DNA from 3 places in the Stutzerimonas sp. CXK-1 genome. Region 1 is predicted to be linked to each of the others. Evidence: predicted binding sites of a transcription regulator. Region 1 holds the regulator's gene; each other region holds the start of a gene.
The links. The regulator LexA, encoded in region 1, represses DNA repair genes until DNA is damaged. The targets are predictions, from matches to a motif close to CTGTNTNNNNANACAG.

Region 1 (5,555 bases):
GAAGCCTCGTCGCTGTCGCCGAAGGAAAAGGCCAAGCGCCAGCTGTTTGCTCGAATGGGAGTGGACCCGGAGCACGGCTGGAAAGCCAAGTACGAGATCCTGCCGGGCAAGGAGAAGGTGATCGAGGAACTGCGACGCCTGGCCAAGGAAGCCGACACCATCTATCTCGCAACCGACTTGGACAGAGAAGGGGAGGCCATCGCCTGGCACCTGCGCGAATCCATCGGCGGCGACGACGAGCGCTACAAGCGCGTGGTGTTCAACGAGATCACCAAAAAGGCCATTCAGGAAGCCTTCGCCCAGCCCGGCGAGCTGGACATCAACCGGGTAAACGCCCAGCAAGCGCGGCGCTTCCTCGACCGGGTGGTGGGCTACATGGTCTCGCCGCTGCTCTGGCAGAAAATCGCGCGTGGGCTTTCGGCCGGTCGCGTACAGTCGGTAGCGGTCAAGCTGGTGGTCGAGCGCGAGCGCGAGATTCGCGCTTTCGTGCCTGAAGAGTACTGGGAAGTGCACGCCGATCTGGCGACGGCGCAGCAGGCCAAGGTGCGCTTCGAAGTCGCCCGCGAGAAGGGTGAGGCGTTCAAGCCGCTGAACGAGGCGCAGGCCAAGGCCGCGCTGGAAAAGCTCAAAAGCGCGACGTACAGCGTCAGCAAGCGCGAGGACAAGCCGACCTCGAGCAAGCCGTCGGCCCCCTTCATTACCTCGACGCTGCAGCAGGCGGCGAGCAATCGCCTGGGCTTCGGCGTAAAGAAGACCATGATGATGGCTCAGCGCCTGTACGAAGCTGGCTACATCACCTACATGCGTACCGACTCGACCAATCTTTCGGCCGATGCGCTGGTCATGGCCCGTGGGTTCATTGAAAGCGAATTCGGCAGCCAGTACCTGCCGGAGAAGCCCAACGTCTATTCCAGCAAGGAAGGCGCCCAGGAGGCCCACGAGGCGATTCGTCCATCGGACGTCAACCTGCGGCCCAACCAGCTGTCGGGCATGGAGCGCGACGCCGAGCGCCTCTATGAGCTGATCTGGCGCCAGTTCGTCGCCTGCCAGATGCTGCCTGCGCAGTACCTGTCGACTAGCGTGACCGTGACGGCCGGTGATTTCGAACTGCGTGCCAAGGGTCGCATCCTCAAGTTTGACGGCTACACCCGCGTGCTGCCGCAGCAGAGCAAGACGGGCGAAGATGACGTCTTGCCGGAAATGAAGCAGGGCGAGGCGATGGATTTGCTCGCGCTCGACCCCAGCCAGCACTTCACCAAGCCACCGGCGCGTTATTCCGAGGCGAGCCTGGTCAAGGAAATGGAAAAGCGCGGCATCGGCCGGCCGTCCACCTACGCGGCGATCATTTCGACCATTCAGGATCGCGGCTATGTCTCGCTGCATAACCGCCGCTTCTACGCCGAGAAAATGGGCGAGATCGTTACCGAGCGCCTCTCCGAGAGCTTCGAGAACCTGATGGACTACGGGTTCACCGCCGGCATGGAAGAGCATCTGGACGATGTCGCGCAGGGCGAGCGGGAGTGGAAGCACGTGCTTGACGAGTTCTACGGTGACTTCCGCCGCAAGCTCGAGATCGCAGAGTCGCCGGATAGCGGCATGCGTGCCAACCAGCCGACCCTGACCGATATTCCGTGCAAGGTCTGCGGGCGGCCAATGATGATCCGCACCGCCTCGACCGGCGTGTTCCTCGGTTGCTCCGGCTACAGCCTGCCGCCGAAGGAGCGCTGCAAATCGACTATCAATCTGATTCCGGGCGACGAAATCGCAGCCGATGACGAGGGCGAGTCCGAATCCCTGGTGCTCTTGGGCAAGCGCCGCTGCCCCATCTGCAGCAATGCGATGGATGCCTACCTGCTCGACGAAAAGCACAAGCTGCATATTTGCGGTAACAACCCCGACTGCGCGGGCTACGAAGTGGAGGAGGGGCAGTTCCGCATCAAGGGCTACGAGGGCCCTAGTCTGGAGTGCGACAAATGCGGCAGCGAGATGCAGCTCAAGACCGGCCGGTTCGGCAAGTTCTTTGGCTGCACCAATGCGGAATGCAAGAACACCCGCAAGCTCCTGAAGAATGGTGAGCCGGCGCCGCCGAAGATGGATGCGGTGAAGATGCCGGAACTCAAATGCGAAAAAGTCGACGATACCTACGTGCTGCGCGACGGGGCGTCGGGGCTGTTCCTGGCCGCCAGCCAGTTCCCGAAAAATCGCGAAACGCGCGCGCCGTTGGTCAGCGAGCTGATCCCGCACAGGGATGAGATCGATCCCAAGTACCACTTCCTGCTCCAAGCGCCGCAGCAGGATCCCGAAGGACGCCCAGCGGTCATTCGCTTCAGTCGCAAGACCAAGGAGCAGTACGTGCAGTCCGAGGTCAATGGCAAGCCCAGCGGCTGGAAGGCGTTCTACGACGGCGGTAAGTGGAAGGTGGAAGACAAGCGCTGATGCGCCGCTGCGACGGCGCCCGGTTCGAATGAGCGGGGCGCCCGTCGGGCATGTGCTGGTTTTGTCGCCGCAGGCGGTCCATTCTTGCGGCAATCCTGCTTTGCGGAGAGCACCATGGCTCACGAACGCTACACCCGTACCAACCAGAAACTGTTCTTTGCCGGCCTTTCGCTGGAAAACTGGCGCAAGGCTGACGCACTCGGCACCCTGAATGCTCAGGGGCAGGTCCAGGCCGAGCGTGAGGCGAGCCTGTTTCACCTATACGGGGCCGTGCTCGGCCTGTGCCATGAAATCGCTGGTTTCTACCGGTCGCCAGGTGCTGATGCGCCTCGCGCCGAGGCGTTTCTGAATCGCCAGGCGCTGGAGCAGGCGCCGAGCCAGGAGCTCGCCGAGCTGGTCGAACTCGCCGAACAGCCGGACACTTGGTTAGCCCGGTTGCTGTCGGCTCATGCCGCGTTGTTCCAGCCGCCTCAGGCGCCAACGAAGGCCAAAGTCGATCCACGGCAGCCGCTTATCGAGGCGGTGACGCTCGAGGAGGACCAGCCAGAAGCCTTGTCGCGAACCGAGCTGGAGCTCTGGCGCACGAACATCAAGGAGCTGGTGCTGCGCTTCCGCGAGACCATGACTGAGTGGTGACGTCCGGCTTGAATTGATTCGCGTCGTTTCTGTCGTGTCGTTCGTGCCTCACGGGTGGCCGGCGGCAAGGCATCAGGCCAGGGCTCGCTATGCCGGCGCGGCAGGTGGCGAGCTGAGATGCCTATGGCCGCGTTCATCGGCCTCATGGCTGAGCGCGGGGTACAAGCCTTTTCTCATGGCACTCCACTGGTACAATGCGCGCCTTTCAACGAGAGCCAACCGAATGCCTACGTCTTTTCTAGAGATTGTCGAGATGCCCGATGGGCGCATCGTGCTCCGCCGCGCCGAAGACGAGGAGGTGCTGGTCACGCTGGATTTCTCCGAGGAGGCCAGGCTGTTCCTGCAGGGACAGCACGTCGAGGTGGCTAAGGCGATGTTCAACGTCGGCGTGCAGATGGCGGGGAAAATGGCCGAAGGCGATTTCGAATACGAGGATGAGTCGCCGCGCGTCTTGCATTGATACGAAGCGGCTTGCCGGCACGATCCCTGTGCCGCCGAGAGGGAAGGGCCTAGCAGCCCAGGCGGATATTCAGCCCTTTGGCCTGGCCCAGGCTGGCCGCCGCACGAAGCTTGTTACGCTCAGCGTTGCTGAGCTTTTCCTGCCAGGTGATCACGGTGTGACTGCAGCCCGAGCCGAGTGCCTTGCAGGCCAGTTCGAGCGCGCTTTGGTCATTACGAGGGTGCAGAACGATCACACGTTGGCGGTTCAGGCCGCTGTCACGCAGCCAGTTGCCGCTCAGTGAGCCGGGGGGCGCAATCAGCGTCAGCCAGCGTTTGTCGTCCGCCTCGCTGAGATCCCTCAGGATAGGCGTCAACAACAGGTGGCAGTGTTCGCTGTTGCCGCTCAGGCTAAGCTCGCTAAGGTACTCGGGGCGAGGCTCGACAGAGGCAGGGGCTGCACAGAATGGCATGGCGCGCTGGGCCATCATGCCTTCGAACAGTGACAGCTGTGGTCGCATGGTTTCGGAACGGTACTGCATGATCCTTCTCCTGTTTAGCGGCGAATGACACCGACGCTCAACCCTTCGATGACCAGCTCCTGCTCTTCGAGGTCTACCTCGATCGGCGCGAAGTCCTCGTTTTCGGCCAGAAGCCACACCTTGTTGCCCTCACGCTTGAAGCGCTTGACTGTGACTTCATCGCCGACTCGAGCGACTATCACTTGCCCGTTGCGTGCTTCGCGCGTGGTATGGACGGCAAGCAGATCGCCATCGAAGATGCCGATGTCCTTCATGCTCATGCCGCGCACCCGTAGCAGATAATCGGCTTTCGGATGGAAAAAGGCGGGGTTGATCTGGCAGGATTCTTCGACATGCTGTTGCGCCAGGATGGGCGCACCGGCCGCGACCCGGCCAATGATAGGTAGCCCGCTCTCGTGCGTGGCTGGCTCGAAATCGGGGATGCGGATGCCGCGTGAGGCGCCCGGTGTCATTTCGATGGCGCCTTTGCGCGCCAGGGCCTTGAGATGCTCTTCGGCTGCGTTGGGGGATTTGAAGCCGAGCTCCTGCGCGATCTCCGCTCGTGTTGGCGGGTAACCGTTGTCTTCGAGGCAGCGTTTGATGAAGTCGAGGATCTGAGACTGGCGGGGCGTGAGCTTGATCATGGCGGTCTCTGTTCTTTTATACAGTGCCTGGGATTATATACAGTGCATGCGGGTTGGCAATCGCCTCGCGTCGCGCCTTTTCCTCTTAAAAGGCCGGTTGCGACAAAGCGGCACAACCGCCGAAGCGGATGCAGGTTGACTTGGTAGACACTGAAACGTAAGTTTCAAACACTTGTTTGTCTTCTGGAGGGGGCATGGCGCAGTCGGAAACAGTTGAGCGCATTCTCGATGCTGCGGAACAGCTGTTCGCGGAAAAGGGCTTCGCCGAGACTTCGCTTCGTCTGATCACCAGCAAGGCCGGGGTGAACCTGGCGGCGGTGAACTATCACTTTGGCTCGAAGAAGGCGCTGATTCAGGCCGTGTTCTCACGGTTTCTCGGTCCGTTCTGCGCGAGCCTCGAACGCGAACTCGACCGCCGAGAGGCGCTTGCCGGAAAGCCGGACACCCTTGAGGAGCTACTCGGTATCCTGGTCGAGCAGGCGCTGGCTGTGAAGCCGCGCAGCGGTGACGACCTGTCCATCTTCATGCGCTTGCTCGGTCTGTCGTTCAGCCAGAGCCAGGGACACCTGCGGCATTATCTCGAAGACATGTACGGCAAGGTGTTTCGCCGCTACATGCTGCGGGTACACGAGGCGGCTCCGTCGCTGCCGCCGATCGAGCTGTTCTGGCGAGTGCATTTCATGCTGGGTGCAGCAGCCTTCAGCATGTCCGGCATCAAGGCGCTCAGGGCCATCGCCGAGAACGATTTTGGCGCGCGTACATCGATCGAGCAGGTCATGCGGATGATGGTGCCGTTCCTGGCTGCCGGTATGCGCGCCGACAGTGCCATCGCCGATACGCCACTGGCCGAGGCTCAGCCGTTGGCCCGGCGCAATGCGGT
Region 2 (5,555 bases), 210 kb from region 1:
GCCCAGGCCATCGACGAGGCCAACCGCGAGACCGGCGGCAGCGTGCTGGAGCTGGCCGAGACCGAGTTCATGGTGCGCGCCAGCGGCTACCTGAAGAGCCTCGCCGACTTTCGCGCGATCCCGCTGCGCCTGGACGGCAACGGCGTGCCGGTGACCCTCGGCGACGTCGCCCACGTCCAGCTCGGCCCGGAGATGCGCCGCGGCATCGCCGAACTCGATGGCGAAGGCGAGGTGGCCGGCGGCGTGGTGATCCTGCGCAGCGGCAAGAACGCCCGCGAGACCATCGCCGCGGTCGAGGCGAGGCTGGACGAGCTGAAAGCCAGCCTGCCGGCGGGCGTGGAGATCGTCACCACCTACGACCGCAGCCAGCTGATCGACCGCGCAGTGGAAAACCTCAGCCACAAGCTGATCGAGGAGTTCATCGTCGTCGCGCTGGTCTGTGCGCTGTTCCTCTGGCACCTGCGCTCGTCGCTGGTGGCGATCGTCTCGCTGCCGGTGGGCATCCTCATCGCCTTCATCGTCATGCAGCGCCAGGGCATCAACGCCAACATCATGTCCCTGGGCGGCATCGCCATCGCCATCGGTGCGATGGTCGACGCTGCCATCGTCATGATCGAGAACGCGCACAAGCACGTCGAAGCCTGGCATCGCCGGCACCCGGGCGCCACGCTCAAGGGCCAGGCGCACTGGCAGGTGATGACCGAGGCGGCCGCCGAGGTCGGCCCGGCGCTGTTCTTCAGCCTGCTGATCATCACCCTGTCGTTCATCCCGGTGTTCACCCTCGAGGCACAGGAAGGCCGGCTGTTCGGCCCGCTGGCGTTCACCAAGACCTATGCGATGGCCGCGGCAGCCGGGCTGTCGGTCACCCTGGTGCCGGTGCTGATGGGCTACTGGATCCGCGGACGCATCCCCGACGAACAGCGCAACCCGCTGAACCGCGGCCTGATCCGCCTCTACAGGCCGGCGCTGGATGTGGTGCTGCGCTGGCCGAAAATGACGCTGCTGCTGGCGCTGCTGGTATTCGCCTCCGGCTTCTGGCCGGCCAGCCGCCTGGGTGGCGAGTTTCTCCCGCCGCTGGATGAAGGTGACCTGCTCTACATGCCCACCGCCCTGCCCGGGCTCTCGGCGCAGAAGGCTTCGGCGCTGCTGCAGCAGACCGACCGGCTGATCCGCAGCGTGCCGGAAGTGGCGCGGGTGTTCGGCAAGGCCGGGCGCGCCGAGAGCGCCACCGACCCGGCGCCGCTGGAGATGTTCGAGACCACCATCCAGTTCAAGCCCAGAAGCGAGTGGCGCGCCGGCATGACGCCGGAAAAGCTGGTCGAGGAGCTCGACCGCACCGTGCAGGTGCCCGGGCTGGCCAACCTGTGGATCCCGCCGATCCGCAACCGCATCGACATGCTCGCCACCGGGATCAAGAGCCCCATCGGGGTCAAGGTCTACGGCACCGAGCTGGCGCAGATCGACCGTGCCACCCAGGCGGTGGAGCGGATCGCCCGCGAGGTGCCCGGCGTGACCTCGGCACTGGCCGAGCGGCTCACCGGCGGGCGCTACGTCGACGTCGACATCGACCGCGCCGCCGCCGCGCGCTACGGGCTGAACATCGCCGACGTGCAGGCCATCGTCGCCGGCGCCATCGGCGGGCAGAACGTCGGCGAGACCGTCGAGGGGCTGGCGCGCTACCCGATCAACCTGCGCTACGGGCGCGAATGGCGCGACTCGCTGAGCGACCTGCGCGAACTGCCGGTCCTCACACCCGGCGGCAGCCAGATCACCCTCGGCACGGTGGCGCGCATCGAGGTCAGCGACGGCCCGCCGATGCTCAAGAGCGAGAATGCGCGGCTCTCCGGCTGGGTCTATGTCGACGTGCGCGGCCGCGACATCGCCGCCGTGGTGCGCGACCTGCGCCAGGCGGTCGGCGACGGCGTGCAACTGGAGCCGGGCATGAGCATCAGCTATTCGGGCCAGTTCGAGTTCATGGAGCGCGCCAACGCCCGGCTGAAGCTGGTGGTGCCGGCCACCCTGCTGATCATCTTCGTGCTGCTCTACCTGACCTTCGGCCGCCTCGACGAGGCGCTGCTGATCATGGCCACGCTGCCCTTCGCTCTCACCGGCGGCGTCTGGTTCCTGCACCTGCTGGGCTACCACCTGTCGGTGGCCACCGGGGTCGGCTTCATCGCCCTGGCCGGGGTCTCGGCCGAGTTCGGCGTGATCATGCTGCTGTACCTGAAGAACGCCTGGCACGACCGTCTCGCTGCCGGCCGCCACGGCCAGGCGGCGCTGCTCGACGCCATCCGCGAGGGTGCGGTGCAGCGTGTGCGGCCCAAGGCGATGACCGTGGCGGTGATCATCGCCGGCCTGCTGCCGATCCTGCTGGCCAGCGGTACGGGCAGCGAGATCATGAGCCGCATCGCCGCGCCCATGGTCGGCGGCATGATCACCGCCCCGCTGCTGTCGCTCTTCGTCCTGCCGGCGGCGTACCTGCTGATGCGCCGCCGACAGGCCATCCCCTCCCTCGACAACCCCCTGGAGAAACGCCCATGAACCTCGCTCATTTCGCCCTGGCCACTGTCCTGCTGCTGCCGACTGCCCAGGCGGCGGAAACGGCAACGACCCCGGCCGTGAACCAGCAGCCCACGGTGCAGACGGCCAGCGTCACCGGCACGGTGCAAAAGCTCATGCCCGAAAAGAACAGGATCGTCATTGCCCACGGCCCGGTGCCTGCGCTGGGCTGGCCGGCAATGACGATGGGCTTCAAGGCGACGCCCGCGCAGATCGCCTCGCTCGCACCGGGTGACCGTATCGCCTTCGAGTTCCGCTCGACAGGCATGCGCTCGACGATCCTGCGCATCGAAAAGCGCTGAACAGGCCGGCCAGCGCCGGCCTTGGCATCCGGCGGTGACGACCACGGGCAAGGCTCGGCGCCTTTCCGGCGCCGCCTGCTGACACAGGTACAGCTCATCATCTGCACCTTGACCGAGCTGTGCCTGAGGCCAAATACTGTATCCATATACAGTATCAACAGGTCACTTCAGCATGTCGTCCGTGGTCGCCCTCGACCGCCTGCTCGATGCGCGCCGCGTCTGGCGCGGCCAGGCCATATCCGCTCCGGCGAGCCAGCACCCTACCGGCCATGCGGCGCTCGACGCCCTGCTGCCGGGGCGTGGCTGGCCGTCGGCGGCACTCAGCGAAATCCTGCTCGCCGCGCCCGGCATCGGCGAGCTGCGCCTGCTATGGCCGACCCTGGCGCGGCTGACCCGCGCCGGCGAACGCGTGGTGCTGGTCGGCCCACCGCACATTCCCTACCCGCGCGCCTGGCTGGCGGCTGGCGTCGACCTCACCCGGCTGGCCATCGTCCAGGCAACGGGACGCGAGGCCCTGTGGGCTGCCGAGCAGTGCCTGCGCTCGGGCAGCTGCGGCGCGGTGCTGTGCTGGCCGAAGCAGGCCGACGACCGCGCCCTGCGCCGCCTGCAGGTGGCGGCCGAAACCGGCCAGACGCTGGCATTCGCCTATCGCCCGTTGGAAGAGGCGCTCAACCCTTCGCCTGCCGCACTGCGCCTGGCCCTCGAGGCGCAGCCGCTGCAGCTGCGCGTACTCAAGTGTCGCGGTGGCCTGGCGCCGGAACGCCCGCTGGCCGCGGCGGCCTGGCAGTGAGGCCTGCATGCTCTGGGCCTGCATTCTGCTACCGCAACTGGCGATGGACGGCATCCTGCGCCAGCGCACCGATGCCGAGGCGCCGCTGGTACTGCTCGCCGGGCCGCCGCAGCGCCGCGTGTTGCAGGCAGTCAACCCAGCCGCCCGCGCGCTCGGCCTCAAACCGGGGCAATCGCTCACCGCGGCCCAGGCGCTGACCCGCGACTTCGCCGTGGCCGATTACGACCTCGCGCACGTGCAACACTGGCAGCAGTTCCTCGCGGCCTGGGCCTATGGCTACAGCGCCCAGGTCAGCCTGCACTATCCGCGTTGCCTGCTCCTGGAAGTGCAGTCGAGCCTCGGCCTGTTCGGCCCCTGGCCACGCTTCGAGGCGCGCCTGCGCGAGCAGCTGACGGCACTGGGCTTTCGCCATCGCATCACGCTCGCGCCCAACCCGGCAGCGGCACGCGTGCTGGCCAACGCCCATGACGGTCTGGCAGTGACCGACGACATCGCGCTGCAGCAGGCGCTCGGCCAGTTGCCGGTCGAGCGCCTCGGCCTGCCCCGCGAGGCGGCCACGGCCTTTGCCCGCATGGGCGTGCACCGCCTGCAGCAGCTGCTGGCATTGCCACGCGATGGCCTGGCCAAGCGCTTTGCCGCCGAGGTGCTGATCCAGCTCGATACCCTGTTCGGGCGCCGCCCGCTGGCCCTGGCGTTCTATCGCCCGCCGGACCTGTTCGAGGCGCGCATCGAGCTGAATTTCGAGGTCGAGTCCCACCAGGCGATGCTGTTCCCGCTGCGCCGCCTGACCGCCGACCTCGCCGCCTACCTGGCCGGCCGTGACAGCGGTGTGCAGCGCTTCGTGCTGTATCTGGAGCATCGTCACCACGCCGACAGCCAGGTCGTTGTCGGCCTGCTCGGTGCCGAGCGCGAAGCGGCCATGCTGTTCGAGCTGACCCGTGGCCGGCTCGAACAGCTGCAACTGCCGGCACCGGTGCTCGCGGTCCGCCTGGTTGCCCGTGACCTGCCGGCCTTCGCCCCGGAGCGCCGCCAGCTGTTCGACGAGCGCCCTCAGCAATCGCTGCCCTGGGAGCAGTTGCGCGAGCGGCTGCGAGCACGCCTGGGCGAAGACGCCGTGCAGGGCCTGGGTGCCTGCGCCGACCACCGTCCCGAGCACGCCTGGAGCCAGCAGCCGGGCCATGCGGCGCTGCCACCCTGTGGAGCACGCCCCGGCTGGCTGCTGCAGCAGCCGATTGCGCTACAGGAAGCCACGGTGCAAGTGCTCGCCGGCCCCGAGCGCATCGAAAGCGGCTGGTGGGACGGCGGCGACATACGCCGCGACTACTACCTCGTGCAGACCCGGGCTGGCCAGCGCGGCTGGGCATTCCGCCCGGTTGGCGGCGGCCCGCTGTGGCTGCAAGGCTGGTTCTCATGAGCGATTACGCCGAACTGCACTGCCTGTCCAACTTCAGCTTCCAGCGTGGTGCCAGCAGCGCCCACGAACTCTTCGAACGTGCCGCGCGCCTGGGCTACCGCGCGCTGGCCATCACCGACGAATGCACCCTCGCCGGCATCGTCCGCGCCTGGCAGGCCTCGAAGGCCGCCGGCGTGCCGCTGATCGTCGGCAGCGAGGTGCGTATCGAACAAGGTCCCAAGCTGGTCCTGCTGGCCGAGAACCTGGCCGGCTACCAGGCGCTGTGCCGGCTGATCACCAGGGCTCGCCGGCGCAGCGAAAAGGGCAGCTACCGCCTGCTGAGCAGCGACTTCAGCGAACCGCTGGACGGCCTGCTCGCCCTCTGGCTGGGCGAACACCAGCTCGCGCATGCCGACTGGCTGCAGGCGCACTTCCCGGGCCGCAGCTGGCTCGGCATCGCCTTGCACCGTGGTGCGGACGACGCCGAACGCCTGCATCAGGCACTTGCCCT
Region 3 (5,555 bases), 1.6 Mb from region 1:
TGCAGCAGGTCGCCGGCACCTGCAAGCAGCTGCCTGTGGCCTGGTGCGACAGCAGCAACCTGAGGCTGCCGGAAAGCCTGGCGGTCTATCCGGACCCGGCCTTGAATCGCGACCTCTATCGCTGGCTCGCACTGTTGGCCGCGCAGGCCGGTGAGATGCGCCACTGGGCGCGCGACAACCAGCGCTGGACGCAGCGCCTGCTCGAACAGTTCCCGGCAATGCGCTCGCGCTATCGCCGATTGGTCGAGGCGCACCTGCAGTTGCGTCCGGATCCGTCCGACCTGCCCCGTGGCGAGGCCGCCCTGGAGCAGGCCGTGTGTCAGGCGCTGCGAGAACCCGGTTGTGTCGTGCAGTTCCCGCGCAGCGAACGTGCGCCCTGGCCCGTACCGTTGTGGCTCTATCCGGCGCAGAACCTGGGCGAACCGCAGAGTCTGGATCAGGGCGCGGACGGCGAGGGTGCTCTGGAAAGTCCGCCTAACGGCCAGAGCCGACAGCGCAAGCGGGCCCGACGCGTCGAGGACAGCACCAGCAAGAGTGGCCTGCTGCTGTTTCGTCTGGAGAACCTGTTCAGCTGGTCCGAGCATGTCGAGCTGGATCGCTGCGGCGACGATACCGAGGACCTGGACGCCGCCCGCGTGGCCGAGGACCTGGACGAACTGGCCCTGTCGCGCCAGCGCATGCGCCAGGGTGGCGGGCTGAAACTCGACCTGGACCTGCCGGCGGCAGACTTCGACGACATTCCATTGGGCCCCGGAATCAAACTGCCGGAGTGGGACTATCGCAAGCAGAGCCTGCAGAAGGACTTCGTCAACCTCCAGATGATGCTGCCGCGGGGCGCCGAAGCGAAGCCGCTGCCGATACGTCTGGCGCCGCTGGCGCGGCGCTTGCGGCGTCAGTTCGAGCACCTGCGTACCGATCGTCAGTGGCTGCGCCAGCAGCCGCAAGGCTCGGAGCTGGACCTTCAGGCTTGGCTCGACTTCCACGTCGAAAGGCAGAACGGCCATTGTGCCGAGCGCGGTCTGTTCATGGAGCAGCGGCAGAATCGCCGTGACCTGGCCTGCCTGTTGCTGGCCGATCTCTCGATGTCGACCGATGCGCATCTGGATAACGAGCACCGGGTCATCGACGTAGTGACCGACAGCATGCTGCTGTTTGGCGAGGCGCTGTCGACTGTCGGCGATCAGTTCGCCCTCTATGGGTTCTCCTCGCTGCGCCGCCAGCAGGTGCGCATGCAGGAGCTCAAGAGTTTCCGCCAGGCCTATGGCGATGAGACGCGCGGGCGCATTCAGGCACTCAAGCCGGGCTACTACACGCGCATGGGGGCGGCGATCCGCCAGGCCACCCGTCTATTGGCCGAGTGCAAGCAGCGGCGCAAGCTGCTGTTGCTGGTGACCGATGGCAAGCCGAACGATCTGGACCTGTATGAAGGGCGCTACGGTGTCGAAGATACGCGCCAGGCGGTACTGGAGGCGCGTCAGCAGGGACTGCTGCCTTTCTGCATCACCATCGACCGCGAGGCCGGCGATTACCTGCCGTACATGTTCGGGGCCAACGGCTACACGCTGATCAAGGAGCCGCAACAGCTGCCGGTGCGTCTGCCGCAACTGTACAGGCAGTTGACCCAACGCTGAGTCAGCAGCGGCTGGTGAGGCCTCTGCCAGGGACAGGGAGAAAAGAAAGCCCGGCGATAGCCGGGCTTTGTTCATTCGGTTTCCAGCGGCTCCGGGATCGGAACCGGAACGGGTTCGGCCGCATCGACCTCGCGCTGGATTTCCTCGAGCAGCGAGCCCGGCGTCGGCCGCTCGGCCGGCTGCTGGGCCGGCTTTTCGCTGACGCTGGACGGCGTCGGCGAGGTGCCGAGAATCTCTTCGTCGCGGCTGACACCGGGCATGAAGTCGCCGGCCAGGCCTACCAGTTGATCGTTGCCGTCGAACACCAGGCTGACCCGCTCCTGCTGACGCTGGCTACCGCCAGGCTGGATACTGTAGAGGTAATCCCAGCGATTGGCGTGGAAGGTGTCGGTGATCAGGGGGTTGCCCATGATAAACCGCACTTGCTTACGGGTCATTCCGGGGCGCAGCTGATCTATCATGTCCTGCGTGACGACATTGCCCTGTTGAATGTCGACCTTATATACCCCAGGAAACGAACAACCGGCGAGTGCGAACAGGCCCACGAGCGTGAGGCTGGTCAGCATGAGCTTGGTGTTTTGCATCGGTGGGTGACTTCCACTATCTTGGCTGGGCAAAGAACCCGGATCATACCCGTATTGAAGGAGGCTGCGAAACAGCAGCAGCGAGAAAGCCAACCATGGTTGAGAACAACGAACTTCGTAAAGCTGGTCTGAAAGTAACCCTTCCCCGGGTGAAGATTCTGCAAATGCTCGACAGCACGGGCCAGCGCCACATGAGCGCCGAGGACGTCTACAAGGCGCTGATGGAGGCCGGTGAAGACGTCGGTCTGGCGACTGTCTACCGCGTTCTGACTCAATTTGAGGCGGCTGGCCTGGTGGTTCGCCACAACTTCGATGGGGGGCATGCCGTATTCGAGCTGGCCGACGGTGGCCATCACGACCATATGGTCTGCGTTGATAGCGGTGATGTCATCGAGTTCTTCGATTCGGAGATCGAAAAGCTGCAGAAGGAGATCGTCGCTCGCCACGGCTACGAGCTGGTCGATCACAATCTGGTGCTCTACGTGCGCAAGAAGGGCTGATCAGCGCGGTCGATACTGAAACCCCGCCCATAGTGGCGGGGTTTTTCATTTATGGCGGCTGCAGCTGCTCTCGCGGCGAAGCGTTATGCCTGCGCGGTAGAGACCATCTGCCGGGCATGGGCCAGCGACTGTTCGGTCAGGTCGACCCCACCGAGCATTCTGGCGATTTCTTCGACCCTGGCGTCGCCATTCAGCTCGGCAACTGCGGTGCGGGTTTCGTCGACGCCGCGCGCCTTGTGCACGAACAGGTGGTTGTGGCCCTGGGCGGCTACCTGCGGCAGGTGGGTAACTGTGAGTACCTGGCCGCGCTCGCCGAGACGACGCAACAGTTGGCCGACAATCTCGGCCGTAGGGCCGCCGATGCCGACATCGACTTCGTCGAATACCAGCGTCGGCGTGCGCGAGGTCTGTGCGGTGATGACCTGAATCGCCAGGCTGATGCGCGAGAGTTCACCGCCCGAAGCGACCTTGGCCAGGGCACGCGGCGGCTGACCGGGGTTGGCACTGACCAGGAACTCCACCAGTTCCAGGCCGTGTGGCGGGTTCTCGCCCGGCGCGACCGGCTTGAGCACCACGCTGAAGCGCCCGCCCGGCATTCCCAGGCGCTGGATCTCGTCTTCCACCGCTTCGCCCAGGCAGGTAGCCGCCGCCTGACGAACGCGGCTCAGCTCTTCGGCCTTCTCGAGGTAATGCCGTGCGTAGGCTTCGAGCTCCTCGCCCAGACGTTCGACGGCCTCGTCATCGGCGTTCAGGCTTTCCAGCTCGCTCAGCAGGCGTTGCTGCAGCTCGGGCAGTTCGGCCGGCTGTACACGATGCTTGCGTGCCAGGCCGTAGATGGCATCCAGTCGTTCTTCCAGCGCTTGTTGGCGCTGGGGGTCCGCGTCGAAATGGTCGATGAAACGGTTGAGCTCGCCAACTGCTTCCTCGACCTGGATCTGCGCACTGGCGAGCAGGTTGACGGCTTCGCCCAGCGCGCCGGATTGACCCTGGAAAGCCGTCAGGCGTTGCAGGCTTGACGTGAGCGCCGATAGCACATTCCCGGCATCGTTCTCGCTACAGAGTTCCATGACCTGCTGGCAGGCGCCGAGCAGTTGCCCGGCATTGGCGAGGTTCTTGTGCTCCTGCTCCAGTTGCTCCAGTTCATGTTCGCCCAACGCCAGATTCTCCAGCTCTTCGAGCTGATAGCTGAGCAACTGATGGCGTGCACGTTGCTCGTCGCTCGCGTTGCTCAGGCGGTCGAGCGTCTGGCGTGTTTGCTTCCAGCGCTGCGCAGCGAGATGGACCTGCCGGGCCAGCTCCTGAGCGCCGGCGTACTCGTCCAGCAAGCGGCGATGCGTGTCTGGCTTGAGCAGCGATTGATGCTCGTGCTGGCTGTGAATATCGATCAAAAGCTCGCCGAGCGCCTTGAGATCGCCTTGCGGGCAGGGCGACCCGTTGATGTAGCCGCGCGAACGACCTTCGGCCGTAATCACGCGGCGCAGGATGCACGGTCCGTCGTTGTCGAGGTCGCGCGCGGCCAGCCAGGCCTGGGCATCAGGGATATCGGCCAGATCGAAGCTGGCAAGGATATCTGCCTTGTCCGCACCCTGGCGGACCACGCTGCTGTCGGCGCGATCACCAAGTGCGAGGCCCAGCGCATCGAGCATGATCGACTTGCCTGCGCCCGTTTCGCCGCTGATCACCGTCATCCCTCGCTGCAGTTCGAGATCGAGGTGTTCGACGATGGCGTAGTTGTGGACCGACAGATGGACCAGCATGGCGGCGCTCCAATTGATGTGGCTGGCTATTTATACAGTGCTTTTTCGGCGCCCTTCAAGCACCGTCGAACGCTGCATCGAGTCGGCTGCGGCGGATGTGTCGCCTTTTTGCGCATATCTGCTCCCGGTGCCTTGAAGCGCTCTTCGCTGCCCCCATATAGCGGCACATGCGCGGGGGATGCCCCGCATTGAGACAGATATGGAGGAGCGCATGGCCGACGAGCAGAACCTGGATAACCAGCCCCCGGAAAATCCCGAAGCCGAAAACAGCGTGGCCGAGGATCTTGCCGCGCGCGTGCAGTCGCTCGAAGAGCAGCTCGCCGCGGCGCAGGATCAGTCGCTGCGCGTGGCTGCCGAGTTGCAGAACATCCGCCGACGTGCCGAGCAGGACGTGGAAAAGGCGCACAAGTTCGCCCTGGAGAAGTTCGCTGGCGACCTGTTGCCGGTAGCCGACAGCCTGGAGCGTGGCCTGGAGCTGACACGGCCGGACGACGAGACCAGCAAGGCGGTGCGCGAAGGGCTCGAGCTGACCCATAAGCTGCTGCTCGACACGCTCGCACGGCACCAGCTCGTGGCAGTCGACCCGGTGGGTGAACCCTTCAATCCCGAGCACCACCAGGCGATGGCAATGGAGGAGAGCATGCATGCCGAGCCAGGCAGCGTGATCAAGGTGTTCCAGAAGGGCTACCTGCTCAATGGGCGGCTGTTGCGGCCGGCCATGGTTGTTGTCAGCAAGGCTCCGGCAGACGCGCCGCCTTCGATCGACGAGAAGGCTTGAAATAGCGGGCGCAGGCCCCATCTGCTAGGCAAGCGAAATTAAAGCTTTATCCGGCGCCAGGCTGAAGGCGCGGACCAACCAAGATTCGGAGAGAGATATGGGCAAAATCATCGGTATCGACCTGGGGACCACCAACTCCTGCGTCTCCATCATGGAAAACGGCAACGTCAAGGTCATCGAGAACGCCGAGGGCGCGCGCACCACGCCTTCGATCATCGCCTACACCAATGATGGCGAAACCCTGGTCGGCCAGTCGGCCAAGCGCCAGGCGGTGACCAATCCGCAGAACACCCTTTATGCAGTCA

Region 2: the regulator LexA is predicted to act here: its motif matches at 2,998-3,013, upstream of imuA (translesion DNA synthesis-associated protein ImuA).
Region 3: the regulator LexA is predicted to act here: its motif matches at 4,495-4,510, upstream of recN (DNA repair protein RecN).

The regions. Positions count from the first base shown of each region.
Region 1 covers NZ_CM173217.1:2,493,818-2,499,372, reverse strand. Annotated here, with positions in the region: gene topA (type I DNA topoisomerase) at 1-2,436, shown strand, start outside; gene AC0KXH_RS11630 (DUF6586 family protein) at 2,551-3,072, shown strand; gene AC0KXH_RS11625 (hypothetical protein) at 3,296-3,532, shown strand; gene sulA (SOS-induced cell division inhibitor SulA) at 3,582-4,052, opposite strand; gene lexA (transcriptional repressor LexA) at 4,067-4,675, opposite strand; gene AC0KXH_RS11610 (TetR/AcrR family transcriptional regulator) at 4,870-5,555, shown strand, end outside.
Region 2 covers NZ_CM173217.1:2,286,100-2,291,654, forward strand. Annotated here, with positions in the region: gene AC0KXH_RS10665 (efflux RND transporter permease subunit) at 1-2,541, shown strand, start outside; gene AC0KXH_RS10670 (copper-binding protein) at 2,538-2,861, shown strand; gene imuA (translesion DNA synthesis-associated protein ImuA) at 3,034-3,651, shown strand; gene AC0KXH_RS10680 (Y-family DNA polymerase) at 3,659-5,065, shown strand; gene AC0KXH_RS10685 (error-prone DNA polymerase) at 5,041-5,555, shown strand, end outside.
Region 3 covers NZ_CM173217.1:898,681-904,235, forward strand. Annotated here, with positions in the region: gene AC0KXH_RS04280 (nitric oxide reductase activation protein NorD) at 1-1,631, shown strand, start outside; gene AC0KXH_RS04285 (outer membrane protein assembly factor BamE) at 1,703-2,215, opposite strand; gene fur (ferric iron uptake transcriptional regulator) at 2,311-2,715, shown strand; gene recN (DNA repair protein RecN) at 2,799-4,472, opposite strand; gene grpE (nucleotide exchange factor GrpE) at 4,672-5,250, shown strand; gene dnaK (molecular chaperone DnaK) at 5,348-5,555, shown strand, end outside.